Regions from separate parts of the Mesorhizobium sp. B2-5-3 genome, predicted to be linked through region 2. Evidence: riboswitches for the same ligand, from Rfam matches in the RefSeq annotation. Region 2 holds a riboswitch; the other holds the start of a gene.
What was found. A riboswitch is a leader RNA that binds a small molecule or an ion and turns the genes downstream of it on or off. The one in region 2 is predicted to bind cobalamin.
Positions count from the first base shown of each region.

Region 1 (7,821 bases), on a different contig from region 2:
GCGCGGCGTCATCGTCTATCTGCGCGAGGGCTCGGTCGGTGTCGCCCACCAGGAGCGCAACCGGCCGGCGAGCGGCGACGGGGAGGACCACGAAGAGGCGCGCCGCCGCGAGAATGAATGGCGCGAGATCGGGCTCGGTGCTCAGATCCTGAAGGATCTCGGCATTTCCTCGATCAATTTGATCGCCTCGCGCGAGCGCCACTATGTCGGCCTCGAAGGTTTTGGCATCCACATCGCCAAGACCGAGATTCTCTAGATTCGACGGCGGCAATAGCGTCCGATCCGCTGAACCGGACGCGTCATGGTTCATTCCGCGGCAGCGACGGCCGCTTCACACCCATCCAACTCGCATTTGTGAGTGGCAAGACTGCGCTGGCCGAGCAGCACCGTGACCAGCGCGATGCCGCCCGCGACCACCGAGACCCAGAACCCGTTCTGGGCGCCGAACGCATCCACCACCGCGCCGGCGGCGAAAGAGCCCAGCGCCATGCCGATGCCGATTCCCGTTGTCACCCAGGTAATGCCCTCGGTCAGCATCGCTTCCGGCACATGCCGTTCGATCAGGCCGAATGCCGTGATGAAAGTCGGCGAGATCGCCACGCCGCTGATGAAGACGGTCAGCGCCAAAATCGGCACGCTGTCGGCAGTGAGCGGCAAAATCGTGCTGACTGCGATGATGGCGACCGCGACGGTCAGCTGGCGCTGTAGCGGCGTCTTGAGGTTGAGCGCGCCGACCACGATGCCCAACACGAACGATCCCAGCGCATAGACGCCGATCACCAGGCTTGCGGCACCGGCTTGGCCGAACTCCTTGGTGATCGCCACCGTGCTCACTTCCGTCGTCGCGAAGGTCGCGCCGATGAAGATCAGGGCGAAGGTGATGATCTGTACCGGCCGCAGGCGGATTGCCGAGCCAGTCGAACCATGGTCCACCGGCCGCACTTTCGGCTCCGTCGATCGCTGCAGGATGAATGCTATCGAGCCCAAAGCGAGAAACAACGTGCTCGCCAGCATGCCTGCTTCCGGAAACAGCGCCGCACTGAGGCCCACCGACAGCGACGCGCCGGCGATATAGACCAGTTCGTCGGCCGCCGATTCGAAGGCGAAGGCGGTGTTCATCTCCGGCCGGCCGCGAAAAAGCTCGGTCCAGCGCGCGCGCACCATTGCCGGCATGCTGGGCATGGCCGCTGCCAGCAGCGCCGACACGAACATTGTCCATACCGGCCAATCCTGGTTGGCCGACGCAATCAGCAGCAGGAATGCCAGCACGGAGATGATGGTGGTGGGCACGACGATCCATGTCTGGCCGAGGCGGTCGACCAGCCTGGAGATCTGCGGCGCCAGGAAAGCGTTGGCCAGCGCGAATGTCGCCGAGACGGCACCCGCCAGCCAGTATTCGCCACGCGTCTGCGACAGCATCGCCACGATGCCGATCGGCGCCATGGCGATCGGCAGGCGCGCCATGAAGCCTGCAGCGGCAAAGCCCTTGGCGCCAGGGGCTCGAAAAATCTCGGAATAGGGGTTCTGCATGGTCCGTTCCTCGACAAAAGGCGATTCGGAAATTACATACGATGCGTATGAATACTAAATAGATCATACGTCGCGTATGTCAATTGGCATACGTGACGTATGTAGATAAGGCCAGAAGAGATGCACAAGCCCCGCAGGGAAATGATCGCCGAAACGCGCGCCAAATTGATTGCCGCGGCCCGGCATGCGTTCGGAACGATCGGTTATGCCGAGGCATCGATGGATGATTTCACCGCATCGGCAGGGCTGACGCGCGGTGCGCTCTATCATCATTTCGGGGACAAGAAGGGGCTTTTGCAGGCGGTTATCGCCGAGATAGACGCCGAGATGGCGGCACGGGTGAATGAGGTTGCAGCGAAAGCACCGACCCGCTGGCAAAGCTTCGTCGACGAATGCACGAGCTACATCGAAATGGCGCTGGAGCCGGAAATCCAGCGCATCATGTTTCGGGACGGTCCGGCCGTGCTGGGGGATCCCGCGCAATGGCCGAACGCCAATGCCTGCGTCGCGTCGATGACCGATCACCTGACGACGCTGCAGGGCGGCGGGGTGGTTGTCCCGGGCGTAGACCCCGAGACCGCGGCACGGCTGATCAACGGGGCGAGCAGCCAGGCGGCGCAGCGGATCGCCAATTCGAACGACCCGGAAGCGACGTCGAAGACCGTGGTGGCGGCATTCAAGCAACTGCTCGAAGGATTGTTGAGGAAGGATGCCGGAGCCGCCTGACGACGGCAGGCCGCCGGCAGCGCGCTGCGCATGCCGTATCGGCAATCAAATCAAGGGTTTGTCAGACGTTTCGCATGTTGCCGCCTTGAGGCGTGCGATCGTTGATTTGAGCGGAACTTCGCCCTGTCCGCAAAACGTCTCGCTCATGATCAGCTCGGGCAGCGGCAGCCGCCGCCCCCAGCCATGTGTTTCGAGGTCCGGTTTCGGCGCGAACTCCGAGACACGGCCGACACAGAGATAGGCCACCGGCGTCACGTGCTCGGGAATCGACAGAAGGCCTTTCAACGCCTGCGCCTCGATAATGCTGACCCAGCCAACGCCGACGCCTTCGGCGCGCGCCGCCAGCCAGAAATTCTGCACCGCGCAGACCGTGCTGTAGAGATCCATCTCGGGATTGTGCCAGCGTCCCAGCGGCGAACCCTGTGAGCGTCGGCGGTCGCAGGTGATACAGATATTGAGCGCGCTTTCGCAGATGCCTTCCAGCTTGAGCTTGCGGTAGAGCGCCCGCCGCTCTTCCTCGATCGCCGGCAATTCCTGCTCGCGCGCCGCGAGGAACAGGTCGCGCACCTGTTCCCGTCGTTCGGTGCCACGAATGACGATGAAATTCCATGGCTGCATGAAGCCGACCGATGGCGCGTGATGGGCGGCAAGCAGCAGCCGCGCCAAGACCTCGTCGTCGACGGCCTCTGATGTAAAATGGCTGCGGACATCGCGCCGCGTGAACATGGCGCGGTAGACCGCATCGCGCGCCATCTGGTCGAATCCGTCACCCACGGGGATGGTCATATTGTCCGGCATCGCTTGTCCCCTTGCGATTGCAATCAACTGCCGTCCGCCTGACCATGCGGATGACGATGCCTGCCAGGCCGGTCTTCTGGCTCGGGATCAACCCGCATCCGGCGCCTTCCCGTCATCGACAGTGGCATTTACCGGCGCGGTCCCCCTTACAGCGTTGGGCACGCCACGGTATCAAACCGTGTTCCCGATTCTCCCGCTCGCGGCGGGCACCAGGCAGTGGCCGGGACTTTACGACGAAGCCCCTGCGCCGCCAATCCCCGCGGCGACGCGAACGGACGCAAGCGCGATTTTCCCCAACCATCAGGCCGCAACGCATGGCCATCGCCGCGCCAGGGCACTAGATAGGGAGCATGGCCACTCGTCTCTACACCCATCCGATCTTCCTCGAGCACATCACGCCACCCGGCCATCCGGAGCGGCCGGACCGCTTGCGCGCCATTGAGCGCGTGCTCGACGACGAGGCTTTTGCCGCGCTCGACCGCCTCGAGGCGCCGGAAGGCGATGAGGCCACCATTCTCTACGCGCATCCCGAGGATTTCGTCGAGCGGGTACGCGCCGCCATTCCCGATACGGGCATCGCCCGCATCGATGCTGACACAACGGCCAGCCCGAAGAGCTGGCAAGCGGCGATCACCGCGATCGGAGCCGCCAACGCCGCCGTCGACGACGTCTTTGCCGGCAGGGCAGACAACGTTTTCGTCGCCGCCCGGCCGCCCGGCCATCATGCGGAGAAAGCGACGGCGATGGGCTTCTGCCTGTTCAACACGGCGGCCATCGCCGCACGTTATGCACAGCGCAAACACGATATCGAACGCGTCGCCATCGTCGACTGGGACGTGCATCACGGCAACGGCACGCAGGATGTTTTCTGGGACGATCCGTCCGTGCTTTATTGCTCGACGCACCAGATGCCGCTCTACCCCGGCACCGGAGCAAAGAACGAAACCGGCGCCGGCAACATCGTCAACGCGCCGCTTGCGCCGCAGACCGGCAGCGAGGCGTTCCGCGATGCCTTCCTGTCGCGCGTGCTGCCCTCGCTCGACAATTTTGCACCCGACCTGATCATTATTTCGGCCGGCTTCGATGCGCATCATCGCGACCCGCTGGCCGAGATCAACCTGACCGAGGATGATTTCGACTGGGCGACCGGCCAACTCATGCAGCGCGCGGCGCGCCACAGCGGCAACCGGCTCGTCAGCCTGCTCGAGGGCGGCTACGATCTGCAAGGATTGGCATTTTCGGTCGCCGCCCATGTCGGGCGACTGATGAAAGGATGAATGATGGCTGGTGAAACCAACGAAGACGTCAAGGCGATGAGCTTCGAACAGGCTCTCGACGCGCTGGAGAAGATCGTCGATGATCTGGAGCGTGGCGATGTGCCGCTCGACCAGTCGATCAGGATCTACGAGCGCGGCGAGGCGCTGAAGGTGCATTGCGACCGGCTGCTCAAGGCGGCCGAGGACAAGGTGGAGAAGATCAGGCTGTCCCGCGACGGCAAGCCGGTCGGGACGGAGCCGCTGGACGCGGATTGAGGCACGCAGCCGTCTCTCTGGTTTTTGACACGATCATGATTGAGGATAGAACGCGTCCCGATTGAAACGGCTCCAGGACAAGAGGAGATACGGAAGCGATGTGCAGAAACATCAAGACCCTGTTCAATTTTGATCCGCCGGCGACCAACGACGAGGTGCGCGATGCAGCCCTTCAATTCGTTCGCAAGCTGAGCGGAACGACGCGGCCTTCGAAGCAGAACCAGCACGCATTCGACCATGCCGTCGAGGCCATCGCGGCGTCGGCGCGCGAGCTTCTCGATTCGCTTGAAACCAACCAGCATCCGCGCAATCGCGAGGAGGTTGCGGCCAAGCTGCGGGCGAAGGCGGCGATCCGCTTTGCCTGATCTGGCCAAAGCAGCCATCGGCCGCTGACAAGGAGAGTTCATGAGCTTCTTTCCCGGGAAGGACCCTGAAGCCGGCGATGCCTTTGCCAGCGACCAAATCGAATTGATGGTCATTCCGAACGCCAAGGACATTGGCGGTTTTCAGGTTCGCCGCGCCTTGCCGACCGCCAAAAGGCGGCTGGTCGGTCCCTTCATCTTCTTCGACCGCATGGGCCCGGCCATCCTTCGTGCCGGTCAGGCGCTCGATGTCCGGCCGCATCCTCATATCGGCCTGTCGACGGTCACCTACCTGTTCGACGGCAGGATCAGGCATCGCGATTCGCTCGGCACCGAGATGGTGATCGAGCCGGGTGACGTGAACCTGATGACCGCCGGCCGCGGCATCGTCCATTCGGAGCGCACGCCGGAAGAACTGCGCGGCGCGCCGATGTCGATCTCGGGGCTGCAGACATGGTTGGCGCTGCCGGACGGCAAGGAGGAAGTGGCGCCGGTTTTCGAAAACACCGCTGTCGCGCGGCTTCCCGACATCGACGCGGAAGGCGTCAGTGGCCGCATCGTCATAGGCGATTTCCAGGGGCTGCGTTCCCCGGTGCGGGCCGATTCCGAGACGCTCTACGCCGACCTCAGGCTGGCGCCCGGCGCCAGCGTGAAAATCCCTGCCGACGCGGAAGAACGCGCCATCTATACGCTGGAAGGCGAGGTCTCGATTTCCGGCGACGTGTTTCCGGCGGAACGGCTTCTGGTGTTCCGACCCGGCGACGAGATCGTCGTATCCTCACAGGCTGGTGCCCATTTCATGCTTTTCGGCGGTGCCTCGCTGGGCTCGAAGCGCTACATCTGGTGGAATTTTGTCTCGTCCTCCAAGGAGCGCATCGAACAGGCCAAGCAAGAATGGAAGACCGGCCGCTTCGACATCGTTCCCGGCGATGAGGAAGAGTTCATTCCACTGCCGGAAGGCTGAGGAAGTCGACGACGGGGCGTGCCTTTCGCGTCATTTGGCAGGCATTTACTTTCGCCTGCCGGCGGCCTATCCCGCGCATGAACAGAAGCTTGGGCCTACCCGTGAACGCAACGCCGCATACGCCGCTTCTCGACAAGGTCCGTATCCCGGCCGAGCTGCGCACGCTTTCCGAAAGCGAATTGCCGCAACTGGCATCAGAGCTTCGCCTCGAACTGATCGACGCGGTGTCGAGCACCGGCGGTCATCTCGGCGCCGGGCTTGGCGTGGTCGAACTGACCGTGGCGCTGCACTATGTCTTCAATACCCCCGATGACCGGTTGATCTGGGATGTCGGCCACCAGGCCTATCCGCACAAGATCCTGACCGGGCGCCGCGATCGCATCCGCACCCTGCGGCAGGAGGGCGGCCTCTCCGGCTTCACCCGCCGCACCGAGAGCGAATACGATCCGTTTGGCGCCGCCCACTCCTCGACGTCGATATCGGCCGGCCTCGGCATGGCGGCGGCCCGCGATCTTGCCGGCGGCCGCAACAATGTCATCGCTGTCATCGGCGACGGCGCCATGTCGGCCGGCATGGCCTACGAGGCGATGAACAACGCCGGCGCGCTCGATGCCCGCTTGATCGTCATCCTCAACGACAACGACATGTCGATCGACCCGCCGACCGGCGCCATGAGCGCCTATCTGGCGCGCCTGGCCTCTGGCAAGGCCTATGTCGGCCTGCGCGACTTCGGCAAGAAACTGACCTCGTATCTTGGCAAGCGTGCCGACCGTGCCATCACCAGGGCGGTCGAGCATGCGCGCGGCTACGTCACCGGCGGCACGCTGTTCGAGGAGCTCGGCTTCTACCATATCGGTCCGATCGACGGCCACAATCTGGACCATCTGATCCCGGTGCTGAAAAATGTTCGTGACAATGGCAAGGGCCCCGTGCTGATCCATGTCGTCACCCAGAAGGGCAAGGGCTACGCGCCGGCCGAGGCCGCGGCCGACAAATATCACGGCGTCAACAAGTTCGACGTCATCACCGGCGCTCAGGCCAAGGCCCCGGCCAACGCGCCGGCCTATACCAAGGTGTTCGCCGAAAGCCTGATCCGGGAGGCCCAGGAGGACGAGCGCATCGTCGCCGTCACCGCCGCCATGCCGGGCGGCACCGGGCTTGACCTGTTCGGCGAAGTGTTTCCGGCCAGGACCTTCGACGTCGGCATCGCCGAACAGCATGCGGTGACGTTCGCGGCCGGCCTCGCGACCGAAGGCTACAAGCCGTTCGCGGCGATCTATTCGACCTTCTTGCAACGTGCCTACGATCAGGTCGTGCACGACGTGGCGATCCAGAAATTGCCGGTGCGCTTCCCCATCGATCGCGCCGGCTTCGTCGGAGCCGACGGCGCTACCCATTGCGGCGCCTTCGACACCACCTTCCTGGCCTCCCTGCCGGGCTTCGTCGTCATGGCGGCGGCCGACGAGGCGGAACTGCGCCACATGGTGCGCACCGCGGCAACCTACGATGACGGCCCGATCGCCTTCCGCTATCCGCGCGGCAATGGCGTCGGCGTCGACATGCCCGATCGCGGCTCGGTGCTCGAAATCGGCAAGGGCCGCATCATCAGGGAAGGCGGCAAGGTGGCACTCCTCTCCTTCGGCACGCGCTTGCAGGATTGCCTGATCGCGGCCGAGGAGCTGGGCGCGGCCGGGCTTTCGACCACCGTCGCCGATGCGCGCTTCGCGAAGCCGCTCGACGAGGACCTGATCCGACGGCTGGCCCGCTCGCACGAGGTTCTGGTCACGGTGGAGGAGGGCGCCATCGGCGGCTTCGCCAGTCACGTTTTGCAGTTCCTCGCCCATGAGGGCCTGCTGGAAAGCGGCCTGAAAGTGCGCCCGCTTGTGCTACCGGACGTGTTTGCGGACCA
Region 1 covers NZ_VFUS01000008.1:34,794-42,614, reverse strand. Annotated here, with positions in the region: gene ribB (3,4-dihydroxy-2-butanone-4-phosphate synthase) at 1-256, shown strand, start outside; gene FJ867_RS19570 (MFS transporter) at 307-1,530, opposite strand; gene FJ867_RS19565 (TetR/AcrR family transcriptional regulator) at 1,651-2,256, shown strand; gene bluB (5,6-dimethylbenzimidazole synthase) at 2,302-3,054, opposite strand; cobalamin riboswitch at 3,103-3,283, opposite strand; gene FJ867_RS19555 (histone deacetylase family protein) at 3,405-4,331, shown strand; gene FJ867_RS19550 (exodeoxyribonuclease VII small subunit) at 4,335-4,586, shown strand; gene FJ867_RS19545 (DUF2277 domain-containing protein) at 4,685-4,951, shown strand; gene FJ867_RS19540 (pirin family protein) at 4,992-5,912, shown strand; gene dxs (1-deoxy-D-xylulose-5-phosphate synthase) at 5,990-7,821, shown strand, end outside.
Region 1: another riboswitch for cobalamin. It lies ahead of bluB (5,6-dimethylbenzimidazole synthase); the one in region 2 lies ahead of FJ867_RS11540 (CbtB domain-containing protein).

Region 2 (7,821 bases):
ACTTGCTGTCGCGCTGCTGCTCGCACGAGATCTGGCAGGTCTTGAGAAAGTTCACCTGCGGGGTTTCGACCTTGGCCGGCATTACTTGCGAGAACAACCAGACACTGCCGATCAGCAGCGGCTGATGGATCAGGTAGAAGGCCAGGCTGTGCCGGCCGATGAAGACCAGCGGGTTGGACCAGCGCCCGGGCGCCACATCTGCCAGGCGCGCCAAGGCGCCGAAGCGGGAGGCAAGCTTGGTCGCTCCGAGGCCCACAAGCACCGCACCGAACCACGGGAACAGCGGGACATAGTCGTTGGAGTGTGGGTTGACCGCGGAAAGGCCGACCCACCACAGCCAGGGGTGATCGAACGATTCCAGCCGAAAATAGAAGGGAATGGCGATGACCGCCGCGGCGATCGGCAGTGTGAGCAGCGCCGGCAGGCGCAGGAATGCCAGCCCGAGCAGGCTCGCCAGCGCGATCTGGTGCAGGATGCCGAAGAAGATCCACCCATCCGGCGTGGCGATACGGGTGGCGACCGAAATGGCGATCGCCGCTCCGGCGACCATGGCGAAGCGTCTCCAGAAGCCGTTCCAGCGGATCTCTTTGCCATGGGCGAGATACAGGCTGACGCCGACCAGGAACAGGAAGGTCGAGGCGATGCAGCGAGCATAGAACTTCCACCAGCCGAAGGCGGTCAGGCCGGGATCGGTGTAGCCGAAGAATTCCAGGTCCCAGGTGAAATGGTAGCTCGCCATGGCGATCAGCGCGATGCCGCGCAGCATGTCGATGGCGACGATGCGCTTGGTCTTCGGCAACTCCGCGGCGGGCATGGTCGGCGTCTGGATGCTCATGGTCTCGCGATCTGATTCAGCCCCGTACGAGGACTATCACGGTTACGCCGGACAAAAGAAGGCCGTGAGCTTCGATACAGACAGTCAGCCGGCGCTGCATCAGGCACCCCTTTAGGCCAGCACCGGAAAGCCTTTGACCGGCTTCGTTTTTGTCCGGGGCACGTCGGTTTCCTGTTACCGGTCGCGAACTGATGGCCGCAGATTTGGCTGCTGATTCTGCTTTGGGGAAGCAATGTCCACGCATGTGCGCCATCCGATCTGGCTACCGGCCCTCAAGGCCGCGGATGCCCGCACCTTCGCCTCGCTCTACGCGGTCGAATCCTTCGCTCGCGCCACGGTGTCGAGCGTCATCCCGATACAGGCATACGAGATCCTCCACAACGAGCAGATCGTCTCGATCCTCTACACCATAGTGGCGATGCTCGGCCTGTCGGTGACCCTGTTCATGCCGATGCTGATCCAGCGCTTCGCACGGCGCTGGGTCTACACGGCGGGCGCCTGCCTGCTGGCGATCGGCTCGCTGTTCTTCGTCACGCATACGCGCGCCGGGCAATTGGCCGGCATGCTGTGCCGTGTCATGGGCGCCAGCGCGCTGTCGATCACGCTCAACCTCTACATCATGGACCACATCCGCAAGACCGATTTCATGCAGGCCGAATCGCTGCGCATGGCGTGGTCGATGTTTGCCTGGACGGGTGGGCCGACGCTCGGCATCTTTCTCTACACACGCTTCGGCATCTATGCCGCGCATGGCGCGGGCGCCGTATTCGCCTTGGCCCTGCTGGCGTTGTTCTGGACCTACCGGCTCGGCGACAATCCCTCGATCCGGCCGGGCAAGACGCGCCCGGTCAACCCGCTAGCCAATATCGGCCGCTTCGTCGCGCAGCCGAGGCTGAGGCTGGCCTGGCTGATCGCCTTCGGCCGCTCCTGCTTCTGGACGACATTTTTCGTCTATGGCCCGCTGTTCATGGTCATCACCGGTGAGGGCGAACTTGCCGGCGGCATTCTGGTTTCGGCAGGCAACGCGCTTTTGTTCATGGCGATTTTCTGGGGCAAGGCCGGCAAGCGCTTCGGCGGCCGCAGGACCATGACTTTTGCCTATTTCGCCATGTCGGTGGTGCTGCTGGCGGCGGGTGCCGTCGGCGAAAGCGCGCCGCTCGTCACCGGCGCCTTCCTGCTGTGCGGCGCCTTCTTCACCATCGCGCTCGACGCGCTGGGCTCGACCGCCTTCATGCGCTCGGTCCGCTCTTATGAGCGGGCGCAGATGGCTGCGGTCTACCGCACTTATCTCGACTTTTCCGAACTGACGCCGCCGCTGGTCTACTCGGTGGTGCTGGCCTTTTTCGGACTGGGCTCGGTTTTCGTCACGCTCGGCCTGCTTGCGGCGGTCTGCGGTTATGTCACCTGGCGGTATCTGCCGAAGTCGCTGTGAAGCTTACGGCACAAGCGCAGCATGTCGTTCGCGTACCCAATCGTGGAAGCGGTGGAGGTCGTACTCCTCCGGCATCAGCACGCCGGCCTTATGGCGCATAGAGCGCAGCCCTTTCTGGTTGACCTCGCAGATCGCGGCATCCTCCTCCAGCACCTGGGTGCCGAATCCGACGATGTTGTCGATGTCGGTGGCGGCGAGCGCGTCGGGCGCGAACAGCCATTCGGCGGTCAATTCGGTCTGCTCGGGGCCAAGCGGCACCAGCCGTACGGACCTGACATAGTCGACGTGGCCGACGATGAACATCGAGGGCAGGCTGGTGGCGTAGGTCTGGCCGGCGGCGCGCTCGGCCGGCGTCAGGCCCGAAAAGACCGGCCCATGCGCCCGGCCGTCACGTGACCATGTTTCGGCACCCGCCCGCAGCCTGCCGGAAAATTCCGGCGCGTCATTGTCGGCATGGCGGGTCCATTCGGGGTCGTCATGCCGGCCCATCAGGCCGCGGCCGTAGATCGGCACCAGCCGCGACAGGTCCTTGTGGACGCCGGGGCAATGCAGGCATTCGTTGAAGTTTTCCCAGAAGATCTTCCAGTTGCAGTTCATCACCTTGCGCAGCACATGGCCCGATACCAGCGATTCCAGCGGCCAGTTGCCGAGATCGCCGGAGGCCGGGTCGAAGGATGAGTGCGCCGAGCCGGCGGCATCTTCCGCGAGATTGACGAAGACGAAGCCGCGCCAGACCGACAGCGCGACGCGATAGAGCGGATGGTCCGCCTTGTCGAAACCTTCGGGCAGCGTTTTCGATGGCACGCGCACGAGCTCGCCGCGCAGCGAATAGGACCATGCGTGGTAGGGGCAGGTGATCAGCCGCGCCTTCAGCCGCCCCTCGCGTTCCTGGCAAAGCTGCGATCCGCGATGCCGGCAGGTGTTGTGGAAGGCGCGCAGTTCGCCGGTATCGTCACGCAGCACGACGATCTCCTGGCTGCCGACACGGAAGGTGCGGAAAGCCAGCGGTTGGGCGAGATCAGCTTCACGGCAGACGAGCAGCCAGTTCCTGTACCAGATGGCGTCGAGGTCGCGCTGGTAGGCCGCCGCATCCCAATAGGCCGAGGACGGCAATGTCGGCTCGGCCCGGGTGAGGCCGTTATAGGGGGCGTGCTGGCTCTGGACGGGCTGCATGGCTGGCCTCCTGTGAGGATGGCAGCCGACACCCGGCCACGGAAATTGTCAATTGCAGCGGAGCAAGCGGCCGGACGGCGCTAAAGCGCTTGTCGCCGTCGGAATTTGGTTTGCCGGATGCGGCGATTTTCCCTATAGTCACCTTCGTCGTCGGTTCCGATTGGAGCCAAGAGGGAATGCGGTGCGGGCAGATTTGTTGCCCAATGCCGTGGCTGCCCCCGCAACTGTGTGCGGTAGTCCTCTCCATATGCCACTGAAGATTTTCTTCGGGAAGGTGGGGAAGGGCGCTGATCCGCGAGCCAGGAGACCTGCCGGCGACAGGAAACTGACTTCGATGCCCTCGGGTGGAGGGTGAAAGGACAAGACATGAATACCGCTTCCGTCTCCCTCGGCGCCTCCATCTCCTCGCAGTCGCGCCTCCTGCAGCTCGCGCTCGCGGCGCTGCTCGGCGTTTTCGTCGTAGGCTTTGTCGGTTTCTCGCATATCGACGCGGTCCACAATGCCGCGCACGACTATCGCCACTCGATGGCGTTTCCCTGCCACTGATAGGGATTTGACATCATGAACCTGTTTCGCAACGTCGTGTTCATCGCGGCGATCGCAGGGCTCGTGGCCGGTGTCGTTCTCGCCTGCATGCAGGCCTATGCCACCGTGCCGTTGATCCTGAAGGCGGAAGTCTACGAACAGGCCGGCGGCGGCCACCACCACGACCATACCGCACCGGCCCCGACCGACAACAACGCCATGAACTCTGCCGCCCCGGCGGGCAATGCCATGAGCTCCGCCGCGCCGGCAGCCGCTGAAGCTGTTCCGGCTGAAGAGGAAGGCTGGGCGCCGGCCGACGGCTTCGAGCGCTTCGCCTTCAGCGTGCTTGCCAACATCGTCACCGGCATCGGCTTCGCGCTGGTCCTGGTCGCGGTTTCGGAATTCGCCGGCGGCATCGGCAACTTGCGCCAGGGCGTGTTCTGGGGACTGGCCGGCTTTGCCGTGTTCACGCTGGCGCCGGGCCTCGGCCTGCCGCCGGAACTGCCGGCCATGCCTGCCGCCGAGCTTCTGCCACGCCAGATCTGGTGGACGGCGACGGTGGCGGCGACGGCGATCGGCCTTGCCCTGATCGCCTTCCGCAAATCACTGCCGCTGGCGATTCTGGGCGTGGTGTTGATCGTCGCGCCGCATATTGTCGGCGCGCCGCAGCCGGACAGTTTCGAGACGCCGATTCCGGAAGGCCTGCACCATCAGTTCGTGGTGGCGGTAACCGTGACCAATCTGGTGTTCTGGCTCGTGCTCGGCGCTGTCGTCGGCGTGGTGCGCGGACGCTTCACCGGCAGCGCGACGAGCCTGCGCGACAGCTTTGCCTGATCGCGGAAGACTGACCTTCATCATCGGCGGTGCGCGCTCCGGCAAGAGCGCGCACGCCGAAACGCTGATGACGGCCTTGCCTTCGCCATGGACCTACATCGCCACGGCGCAAGCCTATGACGACGAGATGCGGCAGCGCATCGCGTTGCACCGGTCGCGGCGCGGCGAGGGCTGGACGACCATCGATGCACCGCTTGGCCTTGTCGGTGCACTCGAGGCCCTACCGGAGGACCAGCCGGTCCTTGTCGACTGCCTGACGCTCTGGCTGACCAATCACATGCTGGCCGATCATGATGTAGAGGCCGAATGTCGGCGGCTGGCTGACATGCTGTCGCGGCCGCGCGGACCCTGGTTCGTGGTATCCAACGAGGTCGGGCAAGGCATCGTGCCCGACAATGCGCTGGGGCGCCGGTTCCGCGACGCCGCCGGCCGGCTCAACCAGCAGGTCGCGGCGATTGCCGAGACCGTGCTTTTGATGGTGGCGGGGCTGCCGCTCAAGGTGAAGTGACATGACCGACATCGACGAAAAGGACGAAGAGCGCCACCGCGCCAAGATGGCCAAGCGCAAGGCGGTCCAAGACGCCGAGGTGGCGAGCAAGACGGTCGAAAAGGGGCTGCTGATCGTCAACACCGGTCCCGGCAAAGGCAAGACCACGGCTGCCTTTGGCCTGGCGTTGCGCATGCTCGGCTATGACAAGCGCGTCGGCGTCGTCCAGTTCATCAAGGGCAAATGGCATACGGGTGAGAAGGAGGCCTTCGCCGCCTTCGGCGACCGCGTCGTGTGGCACGCGATGGGCGAGGGGTTCACCTGGGAGACACAGGATCTGAAGCGCGACATCGCGGCGGCCGAGGCCGCCTGGGCCAAGGCGCTGGAGCTGATGGCCGATCCGTCGATCAGTCTCGTCGTGCTCGACGAACTCAACATCGCGCTGCGCTACGAGTATCTCGATCTGGACAAGGTGGTTGTCGCGCTGAAAGCGCGCCGCGAGGGCCTGCATGTCGTCGTCACCGGTCGCAACGCCAAGCCGGCGCTGGTCGAGGCGGCCGACCTGGTGACCGAGATGGGGCTGACCAAGCACCATTTCGCGGCGGGCGTGAAGGCGCAGCAGGGGGTGGAGTTTTGAGAGCTGTTGTCCCCTTTTGTGGATGAGCATTCAAGTCTGGTCGCCAAACGCTTCCAGCAGGGCTCACTTCCTTTCCCTCCGGAGGGGGGAAAGGTGGCGCTGCGAAGCAGCGACGGATTGGGGGAAGGCGGTTATCGAACGCGCGGTCCGCAGACAGGCAGGCGCAACCCGGCGGGTGCGAGAAACGCGACTGCCGAGCTCGTCGACCCCCACTCCGTCTCGGCTCGCCGAGCCACCTCTCCCCCGATCGACGGGGGAGAGGAAAGGCGCGAACCTGTTGCAGCCCGGCTCCCTTCCTCCCCTTCGGGAGAGAACTCACGGGGGGGGTGAGATCATGCCAGAATGACGATCGCCGAAACCACGCCGAACAGCGCGATCAACAGGCAGTCGGCGACGCGGTAGAGTTTCAGCGCCCGCCTTATGTCGATGCTGTCGGCTTCGCGCCGGCCGCCTTCGCCCATGAACGCGTCGTCGACCGTTACGCCGCCATAGCTGCGCGGCCCGGCGAGCGCCAGGCCAAGTGCGCCGGCCATCGCCGCCTCCGGCCAGCCGGCATTGGGCGAGCGGTGCTTTTTCGCGTCGCGCCGCACCGCCTGCCATGCGGCTTTCGCGTCGGCGCCTTTCACCAGGAAAGCCGCCAAGGTGATGAGCAACGCCGTCAGCCGCGACGCCGGCAGGTTGATCCAATCGTCGAAGCGTGCGGCTGCCCTGCCGAATGCTTCGTGGCGCGGCGTGCGATGGCCGATCATCGAATCGGCGGTGTTGGCGGCCTTGTAGGCGGCGCCGCCGGCGAGGCCGCCGACGCCCGTCCAGAAGGCGGGGGCAACGATGCCGTCGGAAAAATTCTCGGCCAGGCTCTCGATCGCCGCGCGGCAGACGCCGGCCCTGTCGAGGGTTTCGGGATCGCGGCCGACGATGCGCGAGACGGCGGCGCGGCCCATGTCGAGGCCGCCCGAGTCGAGCGCATCGGCGACGGCCTCGACATGCTCATAAAGGCTCCGCTGCGACAGGAACGATGTTGCCAGAAGGGCGGTGATGAACAGTCCCAGGGGAATGAACCAGAGCAGGATCTGCACGCACAGGCCAATTAGCGCCGGCACCAGCACGATGACCAGAAGCGCCTGGACACCACGTTGGCGACGCAGTGCGTCGGGATCAGTGGCGCGGTTGAGCCTGCGATCGAGAAAGGATATCAGCCTGCCAAACCACGTCACGGGATGGCCGATGGCGCGAAACAGCCAGTCGGGGTAGCCCAGCGCGGATTCGATGGCCAATGACAGGAAAGCGATCAGGACTGACATGAAGCTTCTTGAAGGAGCGGTGGACCATGGTGGAAGTCTCGGCCGGGCAAGGGCGCTTTTCCCCAACGCCCCCCAGCCTTTCGTCGACCTCTCGACCGGAATCAATCCGCACTCCTACCCGCTTTTCGAGCTGCCCGCCACCTCGCTGTCGCGATTGCCGGAAGCGGGGCGGGCGCGTGAGCTGACGGCGATCGCGGCCATTAGCTATGGTGCGCCCTCGCCAGCCAATGTCGTCGCTGCGCCCGGTACGCAGATCCTGCTGCCACGCGTGGCTTCGCTCATCGCACCGGGCAGGGCGCTCGTGCTGGGGCCGACTTATGCCGAACATGCCCGCGCGGCGGCAATCACGGGGCACGAGGTGACCGAAGTCAGCGATTTCGCTGATCTGGCGGATGCCGACCTGGCCATCGTGGTCAATCCGAACAACCCGGATGGGCGCATCGTCGAGCGCGACCGGCTGCTGGCGCTGGCCGCCGGTTTGCGCGCCAAGGGCGGGCTGCTGGTCGTCGACGAGGCGTTCATGGATGTCGGCCCGCGCGAACACAGCCTTGCCGGCTATGTCGGCCAGGGCGGCATCGTCGTGCTGCGCTCTTTCGG
Region 2 covers NZ_VFUS01000004.1:249,790-257,610, forward strand. Annotated here, with positions in the region: gene FJ867_RS11525 (DUF1624 domain-containing protein) at 1-835, opposite strand, end outside; gene FJ867_RS11530 (MFS transporter) at 1,068-2,267, shown strand; gene FJ867_RS11535 (aromatic ring-hydroxylating dioxygenase subunit alpha) at 2,271-3,440, opposite strand; cobalamin riboswitch at 3,575-3,771, shown strand; gene FJ867_RS11540 (CbtB domain-containing protein) at 3,807-3,986, shown strand; gene FJ867_RS11545 (CbtA family protein) at 4,002-4,799, shown strand; gene cobU (bifunctional adenosylcobinamide kinase/adenosylcobinamide-phosphate guanylyltransferase) at 4,792-5,307, shown strand; gene cobO (cob(I)yrinic acid a,c-diamide adenosyltransferase) at 5,309-5,923, shown strand; gene cbiB (adenosylcobinamide-phosphate synthase CbiB) at 6,256-7,224, opposite strand; gene cobD (threonine-phosphate decarboxylase CobD) at 7,223-7,821, shown strand, end outside.